Regions from separate parts of the Vibrio sp. M260118 genome, predicted to be linked through region 1. Evidence: riboswitches for the same ligand, from Rfam matches in the RefSeq annotation. Region 1 holds a riboswitch; each other region holds the start of a gene.
The links. Region 1 has a riboswitch for thiamine pyrophosphate ahead of thiD (bifunctional hydroxymethylpyrimidine kinase/phosphomethylpyrimidine kinase). Riboswitches for the same ligand answer to the same signal wherever they lie in the genome.

Region 1 (3,344 bases):
TTGCGTTTTAGCCTGTTGTTTTCATTCTGGTTGTATCGATCCGTTTTTGCATCTCATTTTGAGAATCGGCCAGCTTAATTTTCTACCCTGTTTGTATCTCTCTGAAAGTTCTCGATAATATTCATCTAGATGAGTATGGTGTTTTTGGCATACACATTGCCTAGATCTACTCACAGGCCACAACATGGTGAGTTTTACCGTTTTTAGGAGGGTGTTATGGCGAACTCCAATGAAGTTATAGATACAGCGATCCCTTTTGGTGCAGAGTTCCAAGGTACCAATCTGTTTTCACCGCTACTATTTGACTCTGGTAGATTGCAAATCAGTGATGAAAATCGAGTTCGCGTTCGCTTCGCCCCGAAAAGCGTTGTTGCTGACCCGGACACTCTAGGGTCACTAACGATAAATGAATCTGGACGCTGGGAATACTCGGTCTATCACATTAAAACGCAATTTCTTGCGTTAGGTGAAAGAAAGGTCGAACTGTTTTCATTGACCTCGACCAAGGGTGAATCATTGATTATGACTCTTGTACTAATTGGCTCATCAGGCGGCGCGTTGATTGATGATCTTGGGACTAAGGTGTGCTTTGTTTAGCGACTCGCCTCAACTCATCGCAACTGGGTCATCACCTCGCGTTTGATTGTTTCTAAACGCTTCGGTAACTGACGGTGTCGTTTGGTGAGAAAATAGAGGGTCTCGACGACTTCATTACTTGGTTCAAAGATAGAGACACGCTGTTTGTCAGGGAATGAGTCAAGAGCACTTTTTGGCAGAACAGTGAAACCTAAACCATTGGCGACAGGCATCAAGATCTGATTCAACTGATTGATGTATCCGCTGACGGGAATGTCATCAATGTTCATTTTTTCCAGTTCAGACTCCCCACACTGAGCAAAATAGATAGAAAGATAGGTCACCGCATCTGGGTGCTGGATCAATCCTATCTCTTTGAGATCATCTTTTGTAAGTGTTTTCGTTGCGCGCTTTTTGGGTAACATCAAGCATAATGGCTCATTGCCTAGCACTTGTGAATCAAATCGAGAGTCAGAAGGTACTTGGGTTACTATGCCGATGTCAGTCTGCCCCGAGAGAACATCCGCGACGATCTTATGATGTGGCGCGGCTTCAAGTCGAGGAATCAGTTGTTGATGTTTACATTGTAAATTAAGCAAATGAGGGTACAGAAGCAGGGCGAGTGACCCAGAGCATGATAGAGAGACGCTGCCTGAATATGGGTCTTCCATATTGAGTGAGTTCAGTAACTCCGACTCTTGACGCTCAGCCTGAAGCGCATATTGATAGACTCTCTTTCCGGCCTCTGTAACTTCAAAGCTTTTGTTATGTCGTTCAATGAGTGGGTATCCACACGCTTGTTCTAGCTTTTTGATGTGCTGACTGACTCCTGGCTGAGTCATATAGAGCTTTTCGGCAGTTTTGGTGAAATGGCCTGTATCCATCAATGTCGCGAAGGTCTTGAGCCACGTTGGGTTAATCATCTCATCTTCTCATAACAAAATATTATCCAGATTAGTTTATGAGATAAAAATAAATTTTGATAACTAAAGTTTGTTTGTGAAGTGCAATCGGGAAATTAGTCGCTAATCTTGAACTTGGTAACAAATAAGTAATGCATTTATTAGATTTTTATTGTTATTATCGCGGCAATAGTCGGGGAGCCTAACCCATTTGGAAAGGGCTGAGATCGCGAAGCGAGACCCGTTGAACCTGATTCAGTTAGCACTGACGTAGGGAACTATACGCAGCCAGTTTGCAAACTCGGTGATTGGCTGTACTCGCATTCGATGAATTAGTCTCATTTCTTGAGTTCCTTTTCGTGGTCGAGAGTTCCTTTACGTCTTGTAGTAGGAGCATTTATGCCACATTCACAAGACACTACCCCAATTGTACTCACCATTGCTGGCTCTGACAGCGGTGGCGGTGCCGGTATTCAAGCCGACATCAAAGCTATGTCAGCGACAGGCAGCTATGCTTGCTCAGTGATCACCGCCATTACTTCACAAAATACCCAAGGCGTATCTGCTATCCACCCAATTCCCCTTGAGCATATTAAAAGTCAGCTCGATGCAGTGTTTAGCGATCTCAATGTAGTTGCAGTCAAAGTTGGCATGTTGGCCGATGCTGAGATCATCAAAGTTGTTGCAGCAAAGATTCGTCAGTATCAACCTAAACACTTAGTGGTTGACCCTGTTATGGTCGCAACCAGCGGCGACCTACTTTTAGAGCAATCAGCGATTTCAACCCTTAAACAAGAGCTACTACCGCTCGCTGATCTTATTACCCCAAACCTCCCTGAAGGTGCTGCCCTGATCGGTGTTGAAGTGCCGCAAGATGAAGAGCAAATGGGCGCAATGATTGAGTCACTTCGAGCGCTTGGTGCTAAGGCGGTACTGCTTAAAGGTGGTCATCTTGAACAAGGTGAAAACAGTAATGATCTTTTCATTGAGTTAAGTAGCAGTGAACTTATCGCCGCTAAACGGGTGGCGACAAAAAATACTCATGGAACGGGCTGTACGCTCTCATCGGCGATTGCTTCTTATCTCGCGCAAGGTTATAACTTGCACAAAGCGGTGCATCTTGGAAAACAATACATCTCGCAAGCCATTGCTCATGCTGATCAGTTAGAAGTGGGCCAAGGGCACGGTCCGGTGCATCACTTTTTCTGTGGGCACACCAATGTCCGTTAAGGCGACCAAGTGCGATGGAAACCGCTTTCTGGCAGCAAGGGTTAGCGATTAATCATTGAGGTTATTAGGGTATATAAATAAGTGCGAGTGGCAAAATCACTCGTACTTATAATGGCATCAATTTTACCGTTTCAAGTGGGGATTGAGGTGTGAAATTTCATTAAATTGACATTGTATTGATAAATTCTCCACACCTACTCAACTAATATTCAGCCTCTGTTTCTTGTTGTAGTGAATTCATATCGTGAAAAACTTCATCCGCGAAAAAGGCGAAGGTATCGTGTTGCTTATCGCTTTCTTGTTTGTGATCGCGCTCATGTCGATGTTGGTTGGTTATATTGATTTGCTCTCAGAGGTTACAGATATTACCGGACGGAGTTTCGCCCTATTAACAGCGTCAGCTGGCTCAAAAGGCTTTCTCATCACCCTTTCGATACTTGTTTTAGTTATGTGGAAAATAGTAGGTACTAACTCACACCTTGTGTCGAAGCTAGCACAACTGAGTATCATTTTAGTGATTGGTTTTGCTGCAAAAGTCGGGTTAAAACATATGACTGAGAGCCCGCGTCCTTATACTGAAATACTGTCACATCAATTGCTAATCCCTCAGCCGGCACATTTTTATAATCTTGATGC
Region 2 (4,720 bases), on a different contig from region 1:
AGCACATGCGATTTGCTCAAACGCTCTTGCCCAATTTCAGCAATTTCAGGAAGAGCAATTTGACGTTGATAGCGAAGGAACTGCTTATCCGTGAGCATGCTCGCCTCTCTTGTTATGCACCAGTTCATTATTCTGTTCAGTAAACGTTAGCTGTCTTTCCGTCATCAGTTGTGCGAAGAACTCGATGACGGACTGAGGTGATTCTGCCAACGTAATAGCTCGTACGACGGCCAAACTAGAGACGCCTGTGTGCCAAACTTGATCAGCATTAGATTGGTCAATGCCACCAATCGCGAGCGTCGGAAAGCCAAGCACATAGTCACTAACGGCTTTGTCTATTGAAGAATGGAAAACCGACTCTGTGTTTCCATAGGGAATGCTATCAATCAGCTTTTGATACAGAGCCAAGCGCACCAAACCTTGTGGTTTCGATGGCATCTGTTTAGTGGTGGTTGGGAAAATATGCCCTAGCGCGATGTAACTAGGATGAATTTGTACGATGCGCAGTAGCTCATAATAACCATGAGTAGAAAGACCAAGACGAATGCCGGCTTTAGTTAGCTGAGCCAAATTCGATTCTTCAATGTCTTCTTGTCCTAGGTGAACGCCATAAGCGCCATGCTTGATTGCCAACTGCCAATAGTCATTGATGAACACTTGTGCTTGATACTGACGACCTAGCTCAATTGCTCGAATGATCTGTTGTTCTAAATCGGCTTGTTGTTGGTTCTTGATTCGTAGCTGAATAGTGTTGATACCTAGTGGCAGTAGACGCTCAATCCAAGCAACATCATCAACGACTGGATAGAGCCCTAGACTTTGCTTAGTTAGAGTTGGAAAGCTAACGCTCTCGCCTTGTGCAGACCAACCAACTTGAATACCTAGTCGGTTATCCTCCAGTACAGGTGTGGGGAAATCATCAAATTGGTCAGCCCACTGAGTTGATTGAACCTCGTCAATGTTGTCATTCAACAGTGTTTCACGTGAAACATTCGCTTGTAGAGTTAGCATTCCTCGAGCAAGTGTTAACGCATCTTCAATAGGAAAATCGAGTGCTGTCAGCGTTACTATCCAAGCAAGGTGATGTTCGGGATCGAACATTGCGTTGAATTTGGACTCAATGGAAAGCGCTCTCACTTCGTTGTTAATTGGGTGACGCCAGATATCAAACTGAAGCACTTTCTCCTTTTCATCGGATACCTGCGTATCAGCAATGCCAATATAAATCGCTTTCGACGGTTGCTTAGCACACGCTTCTACCGATAAAGCAGAGCGGTAATAGAGCACAAATGAACTCTCATGCTCAGAATCATAACCATCAATAAGATCTGTCGTTATGCGTGTGGTCTGTTGGTCGCGAACAAGCTGAATAGATTGAGTTGGGCTCACACCCAACCCAATGTCTTCGATGCTAAAACCCTGTTCTTTCGCCAACAACAAACATTGCTGAACTAAACCAGTCAGTTCAATCAATGATGACGGAATAAGGACTTTGCTCATTAGTCACTTACCTCGGCATGTGCTGCTGGGTGGTATAGCTCGGAACCTGACTCTCTAAATTCTTGCGATTTCTGACGCATCCCTTCAAGAGGATCATCTAGCATTTTAATCGAGATAGCTTGGTCCGCAGCAACTTGCTCAGTGTCTTTCGCGTACTCTCGCACCTCTTGCGAGATCTTCATCGAGCAGAACTTTGGTCCACACATCGAACAGAAGTGAGCAACTTTGCCGGACTCTTGAGGCAAGGTTTCATCATGGAAAGCGCGAGCAGTATCTGGGTCGAGCGACAAGTTAAATTGGTCTTCCCAACGGAACTCGAAGCGAGCTTTAGAAAGCGCATTATCACGAACTTGTGCACCAGGGTGTCCCTTCGCCAAATCAGCGGCGTGCGCAGCAAGCTTGTAAGTGATCATGCCTACTTTCACGTCTTCTTTGTTTGGTAAACCAAGATGCTCTTTAGGCGTTACGTAGCAAAGCATTGCACAACCATACCAACCAATCATGGCAGCGCCGATGCCTGAAGTAATATGGTCGTAACCGGGAGCGACGTCTGTCGTCAATGGACCAAGGGTATAGAAAGGAGCCTCATGACAGTGCTCTAACTGCTCTTCCATGTTCTCTTTGATCATATGCATTGGAACATGACCAGGACCTTCGATAATCACCTGTACGTCGTATTCCCACGCAACCTTGGTCAATTCGCCAAGAGTACGAAGCTCTGCAAATTGCGCTTCGTCGTTAGCATCGGCAACCGAACCAGGACGCAGACCATCACCCAGAGAAAGAGCCACATCATACTTAGCACAGATTTCACAGATCTCTCGGAAGTGGGTATATAAGAAGCTTTCTTGGTGATGCGCTAAACACCATTTCGCAATGATAGAACCACCACGAGAGACGATGCCAGTAACGCGTTTTGCAGTCATTGGCACATAACGAAGTAGTAAACCGGCATGGATAGTGAAGTAGTCAACGCCCTGCTCTGCTTGCTCGATCAGAGTATCGCGCATCACTTCCCAGTTAAGGTTTTCTGCAACACCATTCACTTTCTCAAGCGCTTGGTACATAGGTACGGTACCGATCGGAACCGGACTGTTACGCAGAATCCACTCGCGAGTTTCATGAATATTACGCCCAGTAGAGAGATCCATAACGGTATCTCCACCCCAGCGCGTTGCCCATACTAACTTCTCTACTTCTTCTTCAATCGAAGAAGTAACCGATGAGTTACCGATGTTGGCGTTCACTTTGACCAAAAAGTTGCGGCCAATGATCATTGGTTCGGATTCTGGGTGATTGATATTAGAAGGGATAATCGCGCGGCCTTCAGCGACTTCTTTACGCACAAACTCGGCGGTAATATCTTTTGGAAGATTCGCTCCGAAGCTTTGCCCCGGATGCTGTTGATTCAGCACTTCATCTCGGTACTTGGCACGACCCATATTTTCACGTAGGGCGATGTATTCCATTTCTGGAGTAATAATGCCTTTGCGAGCATAGTGCAGTTGAGTCACACACTGCCCACTTCTAGCACGCCTAATACGCGGTAGATTGCCGTAACGAAGATCGTCTAGCGTTTCATCTTCTAAGCGCTGTTTGGTATACACCGAGCTTACTTCATCAAGTAGTTCAGTATCAGCGCGCTCTTCAATCCACCCTTCTCTCAGCTTAGGTAAGCCGTTGTGGAGGTCTATGGTGTGTTCTGGATCTGTGTATACACCCGAGGTATCGTATACGCGTACTGGCTCATTAGGCTCAAAAATAGGCGCTTCTTTTGTGCCTCCGATGAGACTATCAGCGAGTGATATTTCACGCATTGGCACGCGAATATCGGGACGTGAGCCCTTTACGTAGACTTTTCTTGAATTCGGGTACGGTTGTACCGAGAGTGTATCAATGAACTGTTTTGCTTCCAGTCTCGCTTGCTTGCGACTCGACATAGCATTTTTCCTTGCTTTGTTATTCTTAGATAAAAAGTAACGGGATAAAAATGCTTGACGGAAAGATGCGACAAGAGGAATCGAATTGTACCTAATTAGTTTCTACTAACGGATTACGACAACATTCGATTACTTGATAGATAAACCAGATTGAACACTGGCATAGATATCTTCTCTTGTTCCCTTCGCAGATATTAATCTGATCAGGTTCAACGGATCCCGAATAAACGGTCTCAGCCATATGGCACTCCGACAAGTGATTGCAGTATATAAAAACGGCTTGGGTAAACCAAGCCGTGATAAACAATAATTAGCTAAATTTTCACCAACATTAGCTCTTAATGAGTATTTGAAACCCTATCCAAGCAGCAGAAATGCTCAAAAAGACATTCAACAACACATTCACGCCCATTTTAAAAAACGCTCCCTGCTGCATTAGAAGTACGTTATCCATTGAGAATGTAGAAAAGGTGGTCAATGCACCAAGAAAACCTAACCCGATTATTTGACGCCACGGCTCGGTAGCTAACATCTCATTTTCAAAAGCCGCAATAAGCAAACCCATAATGAAGGAACCAACCACGTTAACGGTCAGCGTACCATATGGAAATCCGCGTCCAAGTAGCGCAACACAAAGCTCAGAAACAAGATAGCGAGAGCATGCACCAAAAGCACCGCCAATTGCGATAAAACCGAGAATAGAAAGTTGACCCATAACTCCCCCTAGATAAATTTCTGGCTCTTATTGTAACGTCCAGTGACAAATAATCGACAAAAATTCATGACTCTTATATCAAACAAAGTTTTGAATTAAAAAAGTTACAGGAGTCACTTTAATTTGCTATTCAAAGAGAAAAATCAACTTGTTGAGTTTACCTAGGTCAAATATCCCTGATGGATTGAGGAGAAGAGTAGTGATTAGCACATAATAGCTCAACTCAAAGACTCGTAACAGAAAAGGAAACACACCTTCATCTGGTGCACGCAAACACACTCTCCTTACTCCTCGTTGCCGAACCAATCTTATGCTGAAAGCACTTAAGGGACGTTTTCACAGGGTCTACATCAACGGCAACGCTCATATATCAACTCGTTCCACACCAATAGGGGAAGTTATCGTACTATCAGAGTTGGGAAACTCAGACCATGCTTATCGACCTTAGCGACTTTAAACTGGGAAACCGTACATGCAAGTAATACCAATCTAAGTAAAAATATGATCTAATTAAGGCCATACAATATTAGAACTTATTCGCTATGGACAGTCTCAATAATATCGA
Region 3 (4,812 bases), on a different contig from region 1:
AACTCATCACTCAAAATGAAGTTCATAAACTCGTCCGCGAGCTTTTGATTATTAGACGCCTTCACCTTAGCTGCAACTTCAACTTGCGTGTAGTGACCTTCAGAAAAATCTGCAGCGGCAAATTTATTATCGCTCTCGGCAATCAAATGGTAAGCAGGAGAAGTCGTGTACGATAGAACCAGATCCGATTCCCCCTCAAGGAACATTGAATAAGCTTCAGACCAACCTTTAGTTACCGTAACGGTTTTCTTAGCAAGATCTCGCCAAGCTTGAGTTGCGTCATCACCGTAAACCGACTTCATCCATAACATCAAACCTTGTCCTGGTGTTGAAGTGCGCGGGTCTTGGTAGATCACTTTCAGGTCATTGCGAGATTCCACCAGCTCTTGCAAACTTTTTGGCGGATTAGCTAACTTCTCTTTGTTGTACACGAACGCAAAGTAGCCAAAATCGTAAGGAACAAATGTCTTGTCGGCCCAACCATTTGGTAGAGTTACTTTGCTAGTATCAACGCTATGCTCAGCCAGTAAACCCGTCTTATTCGCTTCCGCCATCAGGTTATTATCAAGACCTAAGATGATGTCCGCCTTGCTGTTATCACCTTCGAGGCGCAGACGGTTAAGGATAGAAACACCATCATCGAGGGCTACAAAGTTAACATCACAGCCGCAATGTGCTTCAAACGCCTTTTCGACGACAGGACCTGGGCCCCAATCAGCGGCAAAAGAGTCATAGGTATAAACGGTTAGGCTGTTTTCTGCGGCAGTTGCTGAGAATGTCGCTAGAGTTGCTAACGCTATAGTGCTAATAGAAATGGTGCTTAGAGTGTTGTTCACTGCTCGCTCTCTCCTTGTTTGAGCGGCACAGGTTTGAGAAGCGGAGTTCAAGTCCAACTCAATTCCTACGCCAGCATTATCTGGTTCAGGTACACGGGTCCCAAGCTTTAGCTCGATCTCAGCCGACACTAACAATAAATTAGGTCAATAGCTCCCCGATGAGTAACGGTCGAATTGTAATATTAATAACTTCTAATATCTATCCCCTAAATAGTTGGAGTTGCAGCTAGGCGACAAGCAAATTCATCCCAATGAACATAGGGGTACTATTTGATTTGGGTGAATTTGAGTAGTCAACAACGCTACAGCTTCAAATATGACGGGGATCGTAACCCCAGCGAGGCACTAAACCTTGCTCAATTCCAAGATGATCAAGAATACGCGCGACCATAAAATCAACAAGATCTTCAATCGACTTGGGTTGATGATAAAAACCCGGCGCTGCAGGCATAATAGTTACCCCCATCTGAGAGAGCTTGTGCATGTTCTCTAGATGCAGAGTAGAAAATGGCGTCTCTCGTACCACAAGCAACAGTTGGCCACGTTCTTTCATCACAACGTCTGCGGCACGCTCAATTAGATTGTCAGACATACCGTGCGCTATCGCAGCGACACTTCCTGCCGAACAAGGACATACTACCATCTGTTTTGGTGCGGCAGATCCTGAAGCGACCGGAGAGAACCAGTCATCTTTGCCACATACGACCAACTTGTCTGGGTCGCAGTTTAAATGCTCAACTAAGGTTTTCTTTGCCAATTGAGGATTAGCAGGCAGTTTGAGGTCATGTTCAGTAGCCAGCACTACGCGCGCAGCAGATGACACTAGCAGATAAACTTGATAGTCAGCTGCAAGTAAGCACTCCAATAGGCGTAAGCCATAGGGAGCACCTGAAGCGCCAGTAAAGGCCAAAGTGATGGCTTTTTGTTGTTTAGTCATAATTAATTACGCTAACTTTGCTAAAAGCTTGTTGTGAATACCTTCAAAACCGCCATTGCTCATCACCAATATTTGGTCGCCCGGATTGGCGCTAGCAACAATTTGCTCGACCAACTCATCCACACTGGCTGAGGTTTGAGCAGGTTGCATGCACTGAGCAGCAATATCTTCAACCGACCAGTCGATGGAATCAGGTTGGTATAAGAAAACCTGATCGGCTTTTTGCAATGAAGCGGCCAGGGTATCTTTGTGCACACCTCGTTTCATGGTTGCGCTACGCGGTTCAAGTACAGCGATAATTTTACTATCGCCGACCTTGTTACGTAGTCCACCTAAGGTTAGTTCAATCGCAGTTGGGTGGTGAGCAAAATCATCGTAAACCGTCACGCCATTCACTTCACCTTTAAGCTCTAAACGGCGTTTAGTGTTAATAAACTTGGCCAAAGATTCACAAGCTAAGTCTGGAGTTACCCCCACGTGACGTGCTGCTGCAATCGCCATCAAGGCGTTATCAACATTGTGATCACCAACCAAGTCCCAATTTACAATACCAACTTGCTCACCTTGAAACAGGACTTTGAACTGCGAACCATCTATGGAGATTTTCTCTGCCTGCCAATCACCCTGCTCACCGCTAAATTGAGTTTCGCTCCAGCAACCTCGTTCAAGCACATCCGCTAATGCTCGGTCTTGTTTTGGCGCGAGAATACAGCCATTACCCGGTACAGTGCGCACAAGATGATGGAACTGGCGCTTTATCGCTTCAAGATCATCAAAAATATCTGCATGATCAAACTCTAGATTGTTCATGACTAAGGTACGCGGGTGGTAATGCACAAACTTAGAACGCTTATCGAAAAAAGCACTGTCATATTCATCGGCTTCGACAATAAAAAACATACTTTCGCCAAGACGAGCTGATACACCAAAATTACCCAGCACACCGCCAACGAGAAAGCCTGGCTTGTAACCACAATCTTCTAGAATCCAAGTTAACATGCTCGACGTTGTCGTTTTTCCATGAGTACCAGAAACGGCTAGAACCCAACGGTCATGCAGTAGAAACTCTTGCAACCACTGAGGGCCTGAAGTGTAACGAAGATTATTGTTCAGTACATATTCAACACATGGATTACCGCGGCTCATTGCATTACCAATCACAACCAAATCCGGAGCAGGGTTTAATTGAGAAGGATCGAAGCCTTCAATAATTTCAATACCTTGAGATTCTAGAAGGGTGCTCATTGGTGGATAGACATTCGCATCGCTTCCGGTGACTTTGTGCCCCAACTGGCGTGCTAATACCGCTGCGCCACCCATAAAAGTGCCACAGATGCCCAAAATATGAATATGCATAGAAATGCCTTGTTCCAAGCGAAAAACAATCACTCATTATGGCGACAATCAATCAAAAAGCGAACAACTTTAGGCAGTGATTGAGCAAGTGGCTAAGCTTTACTCACCATGACAATACGAAGCTATGAAAACTGTTGAAATTTTACTAAAAATTTTGAGATCTGAGACAGTTAGTTCATTACCAATAAAAAGATCTAACTTTTACACTGAAAGTTAGGGCAGTAACTCGAGTTCCGTCAGAGAACACTACTTCCCATCCCCCCTATCAATGAGTGATTATTTTAAAGGATAAACCATGTCTGGAATGCGCACCCTTGGCGAGTTCATTGTTGAAAAGCAAGCGGACTTCCCCCACGCTAGCGGTGATCTATCATCCCTACTCTCTTCTATTCGTCTTGCTGCAAAGATTGTGAACCGAGAAATCAATGCCGCTGGTTTAGGTGACATCACTGGTGCCGTTGGTACCGAGAACGTCCAAGGTGAAGACCAACAAAAGCTTGATCTATACGCCAACGAAAAGTTCAAAGCCGCGCTTGAAGCCCGAGATCAAGTGTGTGGTGTCGCGAGTGAAGAAGAAGATGAGGCCGTAGCGTTCAATAAAGAGTTGAACAAAAATGCCAAATACGTCGTGCTAATGGACCCACTTGATGGCTCATCAAATATCGATGTGAATGTCTCTGTTGGTACGATTTTCTCCATCTATCGTCGTGTATCTCCTATCGGCACGCCACCAACAGAAGAAGATTTTCTTCAACCAGGACACAAACAAGTTGCCGCTGGATACGTTATCTATGGCTCTTCAACCATGCTGGTTTACACGACAGGTAATGGTGTTAATGGCTTCACGTACGATCCTTCATTGGGCACCTTCTGTTTATCACATGAAAACATGATGATTCCAGAGGATGGTAAGATCTACTCGATCAACGAAGGTAATTACATTCGCTTCCCTATGGGTGTAAAGAAGTACATCAAGTACTGCCAAGAAAATGCCCCGAGTGAAGACCGTCCCTATACTTCACGCTACATTGGCTCTTTGGTTGCTGACTTCCACCGAAATCTACTTAAGGGTGGAATTTATCTCTACCCAAGCACCCAAAGCCACCCAAATGGTAAACTCCGCCTACTGTACGAATGTAACCCGATGGCTTACATCATTGAGCAAGCAGGTGGTGTCGCTTCTGATGGCGTGCAACGCATTATGGATATCAAACCCACAGAACTGCACCAACGTGTGCCATTCTTTGTTGGCTCAAAAAACATGGTCAAAAAAGTGGAAGAGTTTTTAGAACTCAACCGCGAAGAAAGCTGATTTAAGGCCAATCAGAATCAAAAAGAGTCGCTTCATCGCGACTCTTTTATCATCAAGCATCAAACCTAGCTACATTCCCGCTGTCGATTGTCGTCCCGAAATATAGTCTTGCTGGAAAAAGGGGTCAATTCGATCACAAATACCTGCATAGGGCTTACCCTTTACACCTAGCATATAGGCACTTTGCGAGCAGTAGTCAGCTCGACCTTGCTCGTAACCATTCGAATAAGCTAGGTAGAGTTCCTGATTAAATGATCCACTCTGGTCAAGCTTAGCTAGTTTGGTTTCAGATTGCTTTAGCAACCCTTGTTCAGCTCGCTGCCTGCCATAGTTGGACCAGTCGCTATCAACCCCGCTTAAAGGTGGCGGCT

Region 2: it holds a riboswitch for thiamine pyrophosphate, as region 1 does, so the genes downstream of both, thiC (phosphomethylpyrimidine synthase ThiC) here and thiD (bifunctional hydroxymethylpyrimidine kinase/phosphomethylpyrimidine kinase) in region 1, are expected to answer to the same signal.
Region 3: it holds a riboswitch for thiamine pyrophosphate, as region 1 does, so the genes downstream of both, thiB (thiamine ABC transporter substrate binding subunit) here and thiD (bifunctional hydroxymethylpyrimidine kinase/phosphomethylpyrimidine kinase) in region 1, are expected to answer to the same signal.

The regions. Positions count from the first base shown of each region.
Region 1 is NZ_JATABG010000352.1:80-3,423, forward strand. Features, by position in the region: gene QTO00_RS16550 (VCBS domain-containing protein) at 217-597, shown strand; gene QTO00_RS16555 (LysR family transcriptional regulator) at 612-1,499, opposite strand; TPP riboswitch at 1,663-1,772, shown strand; gene thiD (bifunctional hydroxymethylpyrimidine kinase/phosphomethylpyrimidine kinase) at 1,878-2,708, shown strand; partial or broken gene QTO00_RS16565 (phosphatase PAP2 family protein) at 2,953-3,344, shown strand, end outside.
Region 2 is NZ_JATABG010000255.1:31-4,750, reverse strand. Features, by position in the region: partial or broken gene QTO00_RS14265 (ThiF family adenylyltransferase) at 1-98, opposite strand, end outside; gene QTO00_RS14260 (thiamine phosphate synthase) at 85-1,500, opposite strand; gene thiC (phosphomethylpyrimidine synthase ThiC) at 1,500-3,440, opposite strand; TPP riboswitch at 3,604-3,702, opposite strand; gene crcB (fluoride efflux transporter CrcB) at 3,772-4,155, opposite strand.
Region 3 is NZ_JATABG010000252.1:41-4,852, forward strand. Features, by position in the region: partial or broken gene thiB (thiamine ABC transporter substrate binding subunit) at 1-836, opposite strand, end outside; TPP riboswitch at 882-1,004, opposite strand; gene QTO00_RS14180 (flavin prenyltransferase UbiX) at 1,147-1,773, opposite strand; gene mpl (UDP-N-acetylmuramate:L-alanyl-gamma-D-glutamyl-meso-diaminopimelate ligase) at 1,780-3,129, opposite strand; gene fbp (class 1 fructose-bisphosphatase) at 3,425-4,441, shown strand; gene QTO00_RS14195 (DUF2799 domain-containing protein) at 4,511-4,812, opposite strand, start outside.